Regions from separate parts of the Roseitalea sp. genome, predicted to be linked through region 1. Evidence: riboswitches for the same ligand, from Rfam matches in the RefSeq annotation. Region 1 holds a riboswitch; each other region holds the start of a gene.
What was found. Region 1 has a riboswitch for thiamine pyrophosphate ahead of AC5E6L_RS01340 (YkoF family thiamine/hydroxymethylpyrimidine-binding protein). Riboswitches for the same ligand answer to the same signal wherever they lie in the genome.

Region 1 (4,204 bases):
CGGCCACACGGTCGACGGCCTCGATCATCGCGTCCAGGCGATGGTCGACGATCAGCACGGCCTGTTCTCCGCCGGTCTGAAGCAGCAGATCGTATGCGCGGTTCGCCGCCGCCGGCGCGAGGCTGGCCGTCGGCTCGTCGGCCACGAAGATGGGCGCTTCGGCGACCAGCGTGGCGGCAAGGGCGACAAGTTGCTTTTCGCCGCCCGACAATGTCGAGGTGCGCCGCGTCCGCCAGTGCGCCGGCAAGCCGACCTGCGCCATCACCGCCTCGACGCGCCGTGCGATCTCATCATCCGGCATGGCGCGGTTTTCGAGCGCGAAGGCGATCTCGTCCTCCACGCACAGGCCGGTGAGCGTGCGGTCGGCGTCCTGGAAGAACTGGGCGACCGTGTCGGCCCAGCCGGCCGGGCTTCGGTCCGCAACGCACCGGCCGTCGAGGCGGACATGGCCAGTGACCGCCGCCGGCACCGATTGCGGCACGATGCCGGTCAGCGTCTGCAGAAGGGTCGACTTGCCCGAGCCGGACGGTCCGAGCACAAGCATGCGCTCGCCGGGCCGGACCGCAAGCGACACAGGGCCGACCGCCGCGCGCCGCGCGTAGGGATAGCGCACCGTGACGCGATCCCACCACGCAAGCGGCACGGGCCCGGCAACGTCAAGCGGCGGCCGTCGCGCGACGGTCATGATCGATCCTGAGGCCGGACAGAACGCCGGTCCTGTAGAGGGCGTTGACGACGATCCAGGCGAGCAGGCCGCCCAGCAGCGCGCCCGACAGGCAGCGCAGCGTGAACATGACCACCAGCAGCGTCGGCGCCAGATCGCCATAGTCGAAGCGGATCCACGTATAGATGAAGGAGAACACCGCCGCGCCGACGCCGGCCGCCATCAGCACCGGCAGCGAGTAGCGCTTCCATCGCGTGGCCGCGAAGACAGCCTCGGCGCCCGCCCCCTGGACCAGCCCCGAGAGCAGCAGGATCAAGCCGGCAGGCGAGCCGAGCAGGACCTGGGTGGCCGCCGCCAGCACCTCGGAGGTCAGGGCAACGCCCGGCTTGCGGATGATCGCCGCCGCGATCATCGAGACGATGAACCAGAAGCCCATGACCACATCCATGGTGACCGGGCCGAACACGGCCTGGGCGATGAGCCACACTTGCACCCAGGCCAGATAGAGAACGCCGAAGACCGCGCCGAGGACGGCAATGATCAGCGTTTCGCGCAAGGTCCAAAGATTGCTTCCGGTCATGGCATGCCCCTTTCGTGAGGAAGTTGGGGGAACAAGAGCGCCGCAACGCACGACGCGCGTTCAGGGACGGGTCGGGCTGTTGGCCGATACCGTTACGTCGAGCGCGACATGGCCGCTCGCCGGACCGAAGCGGACGAACGCCTCGCCCAGCGCGGCGAACACCGCGCCGGCGTCGCCACAGAGCCTGGTGCAGAAGTTCTTGGACCGGTCGAAGACGCCAGAGCCCTTCAGAAAGCCGATACACCCATAGATCTCGTCCATATGATGGTCGGCGCCGAGCGGATAGAGCGAGAACTGGCAGGCGACGTGCCGCCCCGTCCGGGGTGCCGCCCTGACCGCTTCCAGGGCAGCGGCGGCGCGCCGTTCGAGCGGCTCGTCCGACATCCGGCCCGCGATCGGCGTGCAGATCGGATCGTCCGGCTCGCCGGGACAGCCGCGCGAGACGGCCGCCGACAAGACGCAATGGGCGTCCGTCGCGGCGGCGGAGACGAACAGGTCGCGCATGGCGGCAAACAGCATCTGCGGCGGTCCGACCACCAGGGTGGAGATATCGTCTGTCTCGATCCGCAGATGGTCGCGATGAGGATCGAGCGCCTTGAGCGCGCCCGTGATGATGCCGACGAAATCGTCGGACATGGGGTACAGGGACACTTGTGCGCCGGAAAACATGGCTCGCCTCGCTCCGCTGGCATTATCCAGATCAGCTTGAGGGTCCGCAGGCTTGCGCGCCGCATCTCAGCCCCGGCATCACGGGGCACCCCTGTCGACAGATCACTGTTAGCGGGCGCGGGCGGCCTTGTAAACGCCCGACGGCCGCGCCCGGCACGCGGCCGCGCAGACGAGCGGTTCGACGCAGCGTGGGGCGCGGGCGAGCGCGGTCAGAAGTCGATCCGGAGCTTGCGCACCAGCCCCAGCCGGAAGCGATACTGGTCGCGGCTGCCCAGGGCCGTGACGGGCGAGGCGCCCGCATCACCGGTCAGCCGCTCATAGGCGGCAAGCCCCTCGACCGCCCATCCGGCGCTGACGTCGTAGCGCACGCCCGTCTCAACGCCCCAGGATTTGATACCCGCATCGGCATCGAAGGCGGCGAACCCCGCCGTTCCGGCGGGCACGCTGAAATAGGTGTCGACATAGGTCGCATCCGCATAGGAGAGTCGGGGGCCGGCATGGACTTTCAGGCCCGGACGCGGTCTGACGACGACATCGGCGCCCGCTTCGCCGGTCCAGCCCTCATGGCCGCCAAACCCGCGCCGCAGGCTGGCGTGGAGGCGGAAATGGTCAGCCTCGTAGCCGGCTTCGAGCCCGAACTCGATCGCCAGATCGACATCGGCAAGACCGGTCAGGGCCGGCGTGTCGGCGGCGGTGCGTTCACCGCGAACGGCAAAGGACGGCCCGATCGAAACCCCGCCCTTGCGGCCGCCGAGCTGGAAACCGTTTGGCAGTGTAAGGCGCTTGATGCGAACGATCGGATAGGGCGTGACCAGGATCTGCGAAGCGCCCTCGTAGCGCGGCGCGAACTGGCCACCGCCTCCAAGTTCCAGATCGATTCCCGGTCGCTCCTGCGCCAGGCCGGGCGCGGCCGCTGCGAACATGGCGAGGACAAGGGCGGCGCAGGCGCCGGAGACGTGCTTGAACATGGTGCTGATTTCCTTGTCGGACGCTTGCGGGAACAAAGACGGTGGTCGGTCGATTCCGTCAAGCCGTCTACGCAGCAGAACCGGTTCGGATGACGAGATCGCTCAAATGCCTCGGGCCTCGACTGAAGCAGGACATGGTTTACAAACGGTTCATCATGGCGCGCACAGATGCCGCCATGGATTTGCCTACATATGCAGCGGCTTGCCCGTCGCCGCCGCAAGCGCCGCCTCGCGCACCACCTCGCTCATGGTCGGGTGGGCATGGCAGGTGCGCGCCAGGTCCTCCGACGAGCCGCCGAACTCCATCAGAACCGCGCATTCATGGATCAGATCGCCCGCGCCCTTGCCGACGATGTGCGCGCCGAGCACCCGGTCGGTCGCCTTGTCGGCCAGGATCTTGACGAAACCGTCGGTCGCCAGCGTGGCGCGCGCGCGACCATTGACGCTGAAGGGAAACTTGCCGACCGTGTAGTCGACGCCGTCGGCCTTGAGCTCCTCCTCGGTCTTGCCAAGCGAGGCCACTTCCGGTTCGGTGTAGACGACATTGGGGATCACGTCATAGTTCACGTGCCCGGCCCGGCCGGCGATGCGCTCGGCCACCGCCATGCCCTCGTCCTCGGCCTTGTGGGCCAGCATCGGCCCCTTGACCACATCGCCGACCGCCCAGATGCCGTGCACCGAGGTCTGCCAGTGCTCGTTGATCTCGACCCGGCCGCGATCGTCCATGACGACGCCGGCCTTGGCCAGCCCCAGCCCTTCCGTGTAAGGCTTGCGCCCCGTGGCGACCAGAACGACATCGGCGTCGAGCGTTTCGGTGTTCCCGCCCTTGACCGGCTCGTAGGTGACATGGCCGCCCCTGCCGGCCTTGCGCACGTCGGTCACCCTTGCGCCGAGCTTGAAGGTCAGGCCCTGCCTGGCAAGCATTTTCTGGAACTGGCGCGCGACGTCCCCGTCCATGCCGCCCAGGATCGTGTCCAGATATTCGATCACGGTGACCTCGGCGCCGAGCCGCGACCAGACCGAACCCAATTCCAGACCGATCACGCCGCCGCCCACGACGATCATCTTGCCCGGCACCTTGCCCAGCGACAGCGCGCCCTCCGACGAGACGATCACCTTTTCGTCGAACGCGACATCGACGCCGGGAATACCGGCGACATCCGAGCCGGTGGCGATGACGATGTGCCTTGTGTCGATCTCGGTGGGCTCGCCTTCGCCGGGCGTCACCTTGACCTTGCCCTCGCCGAGGATCGAACCGGTGCCGCGATGGACGTCGATCCTGTTCTTCTTCATCAGAAAATCGACGCCGTCGACATTGGATTT
Region 2 (4,204 bases), on a different contig from region 1:
CGGCACCGCGTCGGCAAGGCTGGGCGCGTGTTCCACCGCGCAGGCCAGCAGCCGCACGAAGCCATCGACGAACTGGTAGTCCTGTTGCAGGTATCCGGCCATTTTTTCGCGATCCAGCGACCCGTCTGCCAGCGCATCGGTAAAGGCGTGCGTCGTCGCGGCGCGCCACTCTTCGGCAACCTGCGATCTGAGAAACTCGGTCGCGTTCATATCTGTCTCCTCAGTTGGCCCAAAAGGTCCGCCTGTGTTCGCAGCACATCGGCACCGTCCACCGGGCGGGGGATGGTTCCGGGCGGTGCCGGCACATCCAGCAGGCCATCGGCGGCCATGATCACGATCGTCTGTCCGAGCCGCGCCGCCTCGCCGGGATCATGGGTCACCAAAAGCACGGTCCGACCGGACAAAAGCTCCGCCGTCAGATCCTGCATTTGCAGGCGGGTCAGCGCGTCGAGCGCGGAGAAAGGCTCATCCAGCAGAACGACCGGGCGGTCCTCCATCAGCGTGCGCGCCAGAGCCACGCGTTGCCGTTGCCCGCCCGAAAGGCTGCCCGGTTTCTTGTCTGCATGACCGGCAAGTCCGACACGCGACAGGACCTGCGCGCCGCGCGCTGGATCCGGCGCCTCGCCCCGCAGCCGCGCGCCGATCAGGACATTGTCCAAAGCGGTCAGCCAAGGCAGCAACAGATCGTCCTGCGCCATCAGCGCGACATTGCCCGCGCCTTCAATCGTGCCGTCAAGTTCGATCGCATCATCCAAGCCGGCAAAGAGCCGCAGAACGGTGGATTTGCCCACCCCGCTGGCGCCAAGCAGACAGGTCCACCGGCCGGGCGCAAGCGTCAAATCCATCCCGGTGAAAATGGGTACCCCGTCGATCGAGGCCGATCCGGACAGCGAAAGCGCGGTCAAGGGGACAACCCCATGTCCCAGAAGCCCACTTCCAGCCTTGTCGCCGTGGCGAACCGTTTGTGCAGCGCCGCCCAGCGGGGACTGGTTTGCGGATCATCGCCCAGACGTCGCGCTACCGCACCGTCAAGCAATGCGCCCACATCGCGACATACCTGCTGATAGTCGTCGCCGGCATAGGTCGCGATCCAGCCGGCATAGGTATCCGAGCGTGACGAGGCAGCCAATGCCGCCCCGATCTCGCCATAGCCCATCACGCAAGGCGCCAGTGCCGCCAGCAGATCCAGCAGGTCGCCGGAATGGCCGGCATCGAGCACATAGCGCGTGTAGGCAAGATTTTCCGGCCGCTCTTCGGTGGCAAACAGATCTGCCTCATCAATACCCGCTTTGGCGCAGGTCTTGATGTGCAATGCAATCTCCCCGTTGATCAGCCCGTTGACCGTGCCCGCCGCAAGCCGCATCTCCTCGACCGTGTCGGCCTTGGTGACCGCCAGCGCCCAGGCGCGCGAAAAATGGATCAGGAAGACGTAATCCTGGCGCAGATAGTGCACGAACGCCGCGCGGGGCAGGCTGCCGTCGCCCAGCCCCCGTACGAAGCGGTGCTTGGCATAGGCAGACCATTGGGGTGTCATGTCCCGCCAGGCGGTGAAGGTCGCACCGAAACTCATTCTTCCGCTCCCAGATCGACGGCGAGCATGGACACGGGCCGTGTGCCTTCGATCAGGCCGCTGTCGGCCAGAAACCGCTCAAAGCGCGCATAACGGCCTTCGTCCAGCGCCTCGGGCCGCAAGGCAAAGCGCGGCAGTGTGTCGACCCAGGCCTTGGCGTTCAGCGCGTCATCGAGTTCCGGTGCATAATTCTTGAACAGCTCCCAGCTTTTGTCGGGGTTGTTCACGATATACTGGGTGGCCAGTTCCGTGGCGCGCAGGAAGCGCCGGATCTGATCCTTGTCCATGCGGTCGGGATTGGTGACATAGATCAGTTCGTCATAGGTCGGCACGCCCTCTTCCTCGACATAGAAGCAGCGGCCTTCGACACCTTCGATTTCCATCTGGTTCAGTTCGAAATTCCGGTAGGCGCCGATCACCGCATCCACCTGGCCCGACATCAACGAAGGCGAAAGCGAGAAGTTGACGTTCACCATCTCCACCTCATCAAGGCCAACCCCGTGCCGGTCCAGCATCGCCGTCAGGACGGCCTCTTCGATCCCGGCGACCGAGAAGCCGATCCTGCCGCCTTTCAGCTGGCTGATCTCCTGAATCGGGCCATCCTTGACCACCAACAGGCAATTGAGCGGTGTCGCGATCAGCGTGCCGACCCGGATAAGCGGCAGGCCCTCGGCCACCTGCAAATGCTGGCTTGGCTGGTAGCTTATGGCGATGTCGCCCTGACCCGCCGCCACCAGTTTCGGTGGCGCGGACGGATCGGCGGGCGGGATGATTTCCACCTCAAGGCCCTGATCGCTGAAATAGCCCAACTCCTCCGCCACGATGATCGGACCATGGTCAGGGTTGATGAACCAGTCCAGCAGCAGGGTCACCTTGTCCTGCGCCATGGCGGGCGTCGCCAGCAGGAGGCCGGCGGCAGTCAGCAGATGTTTCACGAAAGTTCTCCTTAATCTCGTGGATCCGTCTCCAGGAGCGGGAAGCCTGGTCTTCCCGTTCCAATGTCGCGAAAGCCGTTCGGCCGCATGCCAGGCCCGACCGGCGCGCCAGCACGGCCCGTTGGCCGGGGCAGGAAATCGCCGGGCGCTATCGCAGACGGCGCGGTGAAGGTGGTGGCTGGCGGGGGGTCGGATGCGCCATCGAAGCGAAATCCGCCAAAGCGCAAACTGGCTGCGTCATAGGTGATCAGGCCGCCCGAATCCGGGCCGGCCATCGTCAGTGCGTTGGCCACCATGCGCATACCCCTCTGGTGCGGACCAGGCCGGGCATGCAGGCAAAAGCGATGTGGATATGGGCGTCCATGTGCTGTTTCCTACGCCGGTCCTAACCGGTTCAGGTTCAATGGGTTTGCGTCGCCGCATCTCAGCCCGTACGGGCACCCCAACAGTTCAATTATCGATTACAGCCCAGCTCCCCTTTGGTCAAACCGATTTCCGGAAAGGACAGCCGTCACGGTGTCCTTGATGACAAACCGCTCTAGGCGGGTGGCGTGCCGTTCTCGCGCAGAACGGCGCCGGCAAGATAGAGCGAGCCGCCGATCAGGATGCGCGGAGGCCGTTCGAGCCCGTTCCAGCTTTCGGCGATAAGGCGCAGGGCCGACGCCACATCGTCCATCGGTTCCGCCGAAAGTCCCGCTTCGCGCGCCTGGCCCGCGAGCATGCCAGGATCGCGGCCGGCCTCGCTGTCGGGCACCGGCACGGTGAAGACGTGCCGGACCAGCCCCTCGAACACGCGCAGATACCCCGCCGCGTCCTTTGCTTCGAGCATCCCCGTGATCATGAACAGGGGCCGTTCGACCTCTTCCTCGCGCGCGGCGAGGAATTCGGCGGCCATGGCCGCCCCGTCCGGATTGTGTCCGCCGTCGAGCCATATCTCGGCGCCCTGCGGGGCGATGTCCGTCAAATGGCCGTTTGCAAGCCGCTGCATGCGCGCCGGCCAGTCGACCGCCTGCATCGCCCGCTCGGCGCCCGCTTCGGTAATGACGAACCCGCCGGCGCGCAGCGCCGCGATCGCCACAGCCGCATTGGCGAGCTGGTGCCGGCCGCGCAGCGCGGGCAGCGGCAGGTCCAAAAGGCCCTCGGTGTCCTGGAAGACGAAGCGGCCATGTTCCTCGAAGGCGATGAAGTGCTCGCCATAGAGACGCGCGGGGCAGCCGTGCGCTTCGGCGCGCGCCGCCAGGACCTCCCGCGCCTCCGCATAGGGCTGGGCGGCGATGACCACCGGAACGCCCGGCTTCATGATGCCTGCCTTCTCGCCGGCGATCAGGCCGACCGTGTCGCCGAGATGGGCCTGATGGTCGAGACCGATCGGCATGATGACGCTGACGGCGGGCCGCTCGATCACGTTGGTCGCGTCGGCGCGGCCGCCAAGGCCCACTTCGATGACCGCCGCGTCCGCCTCGTTCTCGCTGAAAAGGACGAACATGACCGCCGTCAGGATCTCGAACACGGTGATCTTGGCGCCGTCATTGGCGGCGGCCACGCGCGCGACCGCCCCGGCCAGCACGGCGTCGTCGACGAGCGCACCGGCGATGCGGAAGCGTTCGTGCCAGCGCACCAGGTGGGGCGAGGTGTGCACGTGGGTGCGGTGGCCGCCCGCTTCCAGAAGCGCCCGGCAGAAAGCGGCGCAGGAACCCTT
Region 3 (4,204 bases), on a different contig from region 1:
TCGAGACCGCGCGGCGCCACCGCGGCGAACTGGTGCTTTGCCCGGTCGGCCCCATGACCAATGTCGCCATGGCCCTGCGCAAGGAGCCGCGCCTTGCCGCCTGGCTGCGCGCCATCAGCTGCATGGGCGGGACGACCCAGGTCGGAAACACCACGCCCGTGGCCGAGTTCAACATCTGGTGCGACCCGGAAGCGGCGGACATCGTCTTTGCGAGCGGCGTGCCGCTCTGGCTGGTCGGCCTCAATGTGACGCGGCAGGTCGGGCTGACCGCCCGCGACATCGAGCGGCTGAACGCGGGCGGCCGCATCGCCCGCACCTATGGCGCCCTGCTCGGCTTCTTCAGGGACAGGCTGAACGAGATCCACGGCTTGTCGAGCGCATCGCTGCACGATCCGTGCGCGCTGGTCCCCTTCATCGTTCCGGACCTGATCACCTATGCGCGCTGCCCGGTCGAGATCGAGGCGGGCGACGGGCTGACGCGCGGCATGACGGTCTGCGATTTCCGCAATCTGACCACCGCCAGGCTGGCGAACATTCGACCGGCGAAGCGCGCAAACTGCGAGGTCGCCGTCGCGGTCGATGCGCGCCCCCTCGTGGACCACATCATGGATGCCATCCTCGCATGGCCGGAACGCGGCGCGTTGGAGAGCCCCCATGCGCGCAGCACGCCATGACCGCGGGCCATCCCTTCAAGCGCAGGCGCCCGAACGCGATGACAGCCGCCTTGCGGCCGATCGTGGCGAGCTGGCCTCGGTCACGGTATCGGAACAGCGCAGGCAAGGCTTGCGCGCCCGCCGAAACCTGCCCCCACGATGACGATATGCGCGCGCGCCGGCATGGTGATGGTGTCCGGAGCGAGGCGCAAACGCGCCTGCTTGCCGGATGTCGGAATGTCACTGCTCATGCACCGCTACCATCTCCCGGAAGGCCGGTCCCGCGCCAGAAAGCGATTGCCTCATCGACCATCGCGCCGTGGTACGCCGCCGCGTCCGGGCCCGACGGGTCGCCGTCGAAGCGCCCCAGTTCCTTGGCGATGTCGAAAAAGCCGGGCGCCGGCATCCCGCCCCGGGCGCGGCTGATGACGAGCGCCGCGATGAAGGGGTGTCCGTTGGCCGCGTCCTGTCGCATCAGCCGTTCGAGCGCTTCGGTAAGCTGATGGATCGTGTTCGGAGGGACAAGGTCCAGCGCGTCGGCCAGCGCCTTGTATGTGATCGGCTCACCGCGCGCCGCGATCCTCTGAAGGTGTGTCCGCGCCCGTCCGGCCAGCGATTGTGTCGTCGGCAAAGCGTTTTCGGAGACGGCCGTCATGATGCGCCCCTGGCGAGGTCGAAGAGGCTGAGCGCATCATTCGCAGGCTTGCCTGCGGCGATCGGCAACGGGTCTTCGAGCAGGCTGCCGTCGGCTTCGATCACGACGCGCCAGGCCCGCGCGCGATATCGGAACGTCAGGCGCGTGCGGCCCGCATCTTCGTCCTGGCCGGTTTCGGCAAGGCTCACGACCAGGCCCTTGGCCATGTTCTGCTTCAGCGCTTCGACCGTCAGGCCGAGCCTGGGCGCCAGCACTTCGGCATCGATGGTGATCTGTGCATTGTTCACCTCTACGGCCGCACGCGGAATCGTCGTCATCGCCGCGCCGTTCCGATACCCGGCTGCCCGAACCTGCCGGATGAGAAATTGATGCAGAGCTGCTCCAATTCGTCCGCCGCGAGGGGCTCGCTCAAAAAGCCGCATTCATAGGCGTCCGCGCCGTCCTGGCAGCAACCGTCCCCTCTGAAATAAACGCAGGTTTTACAGGTCCCGAACAGCGGTTTGCCCGCCTGCAAGGCAACGCTCCCAAGCAAGCGCTGGAGCACGGCGGAAAAACTGCCGCGGACGCCCGGGGGCAGAGCGTCCGCGGCTCGCACCAGGGCCTCGATGGGATCGTCCTTCAAAAGCGCCCTGGCTTTCGGCGTCGGATCCAGCCTGACGCTTCGGCCGTCGGTGTCGGAACGGGCCTGTTGCAGATAGCCGTCCGCGACCAGACCCTTGATGGTTTGGGAGGCGGTGCCCCGCGTCGTGCCGTGGAACGCGGCGAACGCCGAAGGGGTGCGCGAGAAACGGTTGGCCCTGGCGAAATATCTCAATCCGGTCCACTGTGTCGGGGTCAACCCGCCCACGAGGCCGTCGCCCGACGCGATGCGCCCAAGGTGCAGGATCAATTCGGCGATCACGCGGCTGGCCATGCCGAGGTCCTTCCCCGAGAGCTTGGAGGGTCACTGTATATGATAGCGATGCCAAACTTCTTTGGCGAAATTATGATTTCGATACGATACTAAAAATGATTTCGCTTCGAGACTGTCCGGCTGATCGGTCACGCAGGCGCTTCGAGGCGAATGCATTGACACGTCAAAGCGGGCCACCTAAACCTTGGAGCGTTGGACAGGGGCGTCCGCGCTTGCCGCGTTCTGAGAAGCACCCTTCGAACCTGAACCAGATCATGCTGGCGTAGGGAGTCCGCGATGTTCGTCTTCCGGGCGCCAACGTCCTGATTGTCATCGCGTCTCCCCGGCCTGAAAGGGGAGAGATGGAGAACCCTGGACTCAATCCTCACCGGATGCACGAAACATCTGTCAAGACCGAGCCGGGGCGCGGACGCCCGCTGGCCGATGGCTGACGTTACGGTCATCGGCGCGGGCGTGGCCGGCCTTTGGGCCGCCTGGGCCCTGCTTGAGCAGGGCCTGACGCCGCACTTGGTCGACCGGGCCGGCGCGCCCGAGCGGCACGGCTGTTCATGGTGGGCCGGCGGCATGCTGGCGCCGGACTGCGAGGGCGCGCTGGCAGAGCCGGTCGTCGTCGCCCATGGCCGCGACGCCGCTGCGGCCTGGGCCGCGGTCACCGAGGTGACCGAACGCGGCACGCTGGTGCTCGCGCCCGAACGCGACCGGGCCGATCTCGACGCGTTCGCCGGCCGCACCCTGGGGCACGAACCGGTCGACGGTGCCGGCATCGCCCGGCTGGAGCCCGAACTGGAAGGCCGCCACCGGCACGGACTTTTCTTCAAGCACGAAGCCCATATCGAACCGCGACGGGCGCTGGCCGATTTGGTGGGGCACCTTGCCGGCAAGGGCGTCGCGATCGAACGGGCACACATATGCCCGGAAGACATTGCCGGCCCCGTGATCGACTGCCGGGGCCTGGCCGCGCGGGACGCGCTCGGCGATCTGCGCGGGGTGCGAGGCGAGATGATAGTTCTGCGCTCCCGCGAGATCGTGCTGCACCGCCCCATACGCCTTCTGCATCCGCGCCATCCGCTCTATGTCGTCCCGCGCGAGGACGGGCTTTTCATGCTCGGCGCGACGCAGATCGAAAGCGCCGATCGGTCCGGCGTGACCGCCCGTGCGGCGCTGGAGCTGTTGTCTTCGGCCTATGCGCTCGATCCGCGCTTTGCGGAGGCGGAAATCGTCGAGACGGGCGCCGACCTGCGGCCGGCCTTTGCCGACAATGTGCCGCGCATCGTCCGGCGCGGCCGCGTGCTGCATGTGAACGGGCTGTTCCGCCACGGCTATCTCATGGCGCCGGCCTTGGCGCGACAGGCGGCGGCCTGTCTCGCCAAGGGACACAAAGGGGATCTCGTCCATGAAAATTGACGTGAACGGCGTGCCGCAGGATGTCGAGGCCGCCACGGTCGAGGACGCGCTGCAAATGCTGGGCTGGGGCGAGCAGCGGGTTGCCACGGCGCTCAACGGGACCTTCGTTCCCGCCGCCGCGCGCGACGAGACGGCGCTGTCGCCCGGCGACCGGTTGGAAGTGCTGACCGCGATGCAGGGAGGCTAGGCATGCGCGATTTCTATGGCGTACGCCTGACCACCCCCATGATGCTCGGCACGGCGCGCTATCCGTCGCCGGCCGTGATGGAAGCGGCCTTCCGCGAAAGTGGTGCCTCGGTCGCCACGGTCTCGCTCCGGCGCGAGCGTGAGAGTGGACAAGCCTTCTGGGATATCGTCCGCGCGCTCGGCATTCATGTTCTGCCCAACACGGCAGGCTGCCACACCGCCCGCGAGGCCATCACCACCGCCTGCATGGCGCGCGAATATTTCGAGACCGACTGGATCAAGCTCGAAGTGATCGGTCACGCCGATACGCTGCAACCCGATCCTTTCGGCCTGGTGGAGGCCGCCGAGGCGCTGTGCGCCGACGGCTTCAAGGTCTTCCCCTACACGACCGAG

Region 2: another riboswitch for thiamine pyrophosphate. It lies ahead of AC5E6L_RS07905 (ABC transporter substrate-binding protein); the one in region 1 lies ahead of AC5E6L_RS01340 (YkoF family thiamine/hydroxymethylpyrimidine-binding protein).
Region 3: another riboswitch for thiamine pyrophosphate. It lies ahead of AC5E6L_RS06130 (FAD-dependent oxidoreductase); the one in region 1 lies ahead of AC5E6L_RS01340 (YkoF family thiamine/hydroxymethylpyrimidine-binding protein).

What each region holds. Positions count from the first base shown of each region.
Region 1 is NZ_CFIFWG010000006.1:21,179-25,382, forward strand. Features, by position in the region: gene AC5E6L_RS01330 (ABC transporter ATP-binding protein) at 1-685, opposite strand, end outside; gene AC5E6L_RS01335 (ECF transporter S component) at 657-1,244, opposite strand; gene AC5E6L_RS01340 (YkoF family thiamine/hydroxymethylpyrimidine-binding protein) at 1,305-1,913, opposite strand; TPP riboswitch at 1,905-2,016, opposite strand; gene AC5E6L_RS01345 (MipA/OmpV family protein) at 2,123-2,881, opposite strand; gene lpdA (dihydrolipoyl dehydrogenase) at 3,068-4,204, opposite strand, start outside.
Region 2 is NZ_CFIFWG010000066.1:3,874-8,077, reverse strand. Features, by position in the region: gene AC5E6L_RS07920 (TenA family protein) at 1-210, opposite strand, end outside; gene AC5E6L_RS07915 (ABC transporter ATP-binding protein) at 207-905, opposite strand; gene tenA (thiaminase II) at 902-1,570, opposite strand; gene AC5E6L_RS07905 (ABC transporter substrate-binding protein) at 1,567-2,457, opposite strand; TPP riboswitch at 2,860-2,960, opposite strand; gene AC5E6L_RS07900 (bifunctional folylpolyglutamate synthase/dihydrofolate synthase) at 3,044-4,204, opposite strand, start outside.
Region 3 is NZ_CFIFWG010000045.1:4,462-8,665, forward strand. Features, by position in the region: gene AC5E6L_RS06110 (nucleoside hydrolase) at 1-674, shown strand, start outside; gene AC5E6L_RS06115 (hypothetical protein) at 901-1,308, opposite strand; gene AC5E6L_RS06120 (DUF6522 family protein) at 1,305-1,625, opposite strand; gene AC5E6L_RS06125 (MarR family winged helix-turn-helix transcriptional regulator) at 1,622-2,221, opposite strand; TPP riboswitch at 2,410-2,507, shown strand; gene AC5E6L_RS06130 (FAD-dependent oxidoreductase) at 2,645-3,625, shown strand; gene thiS (sulfur carrier protein ThiS) at 3,615-3,812, shown strand; gene AC5E6L_RS06140 (thiazole synthase) at 3,815-4,204, shown strand, end outside.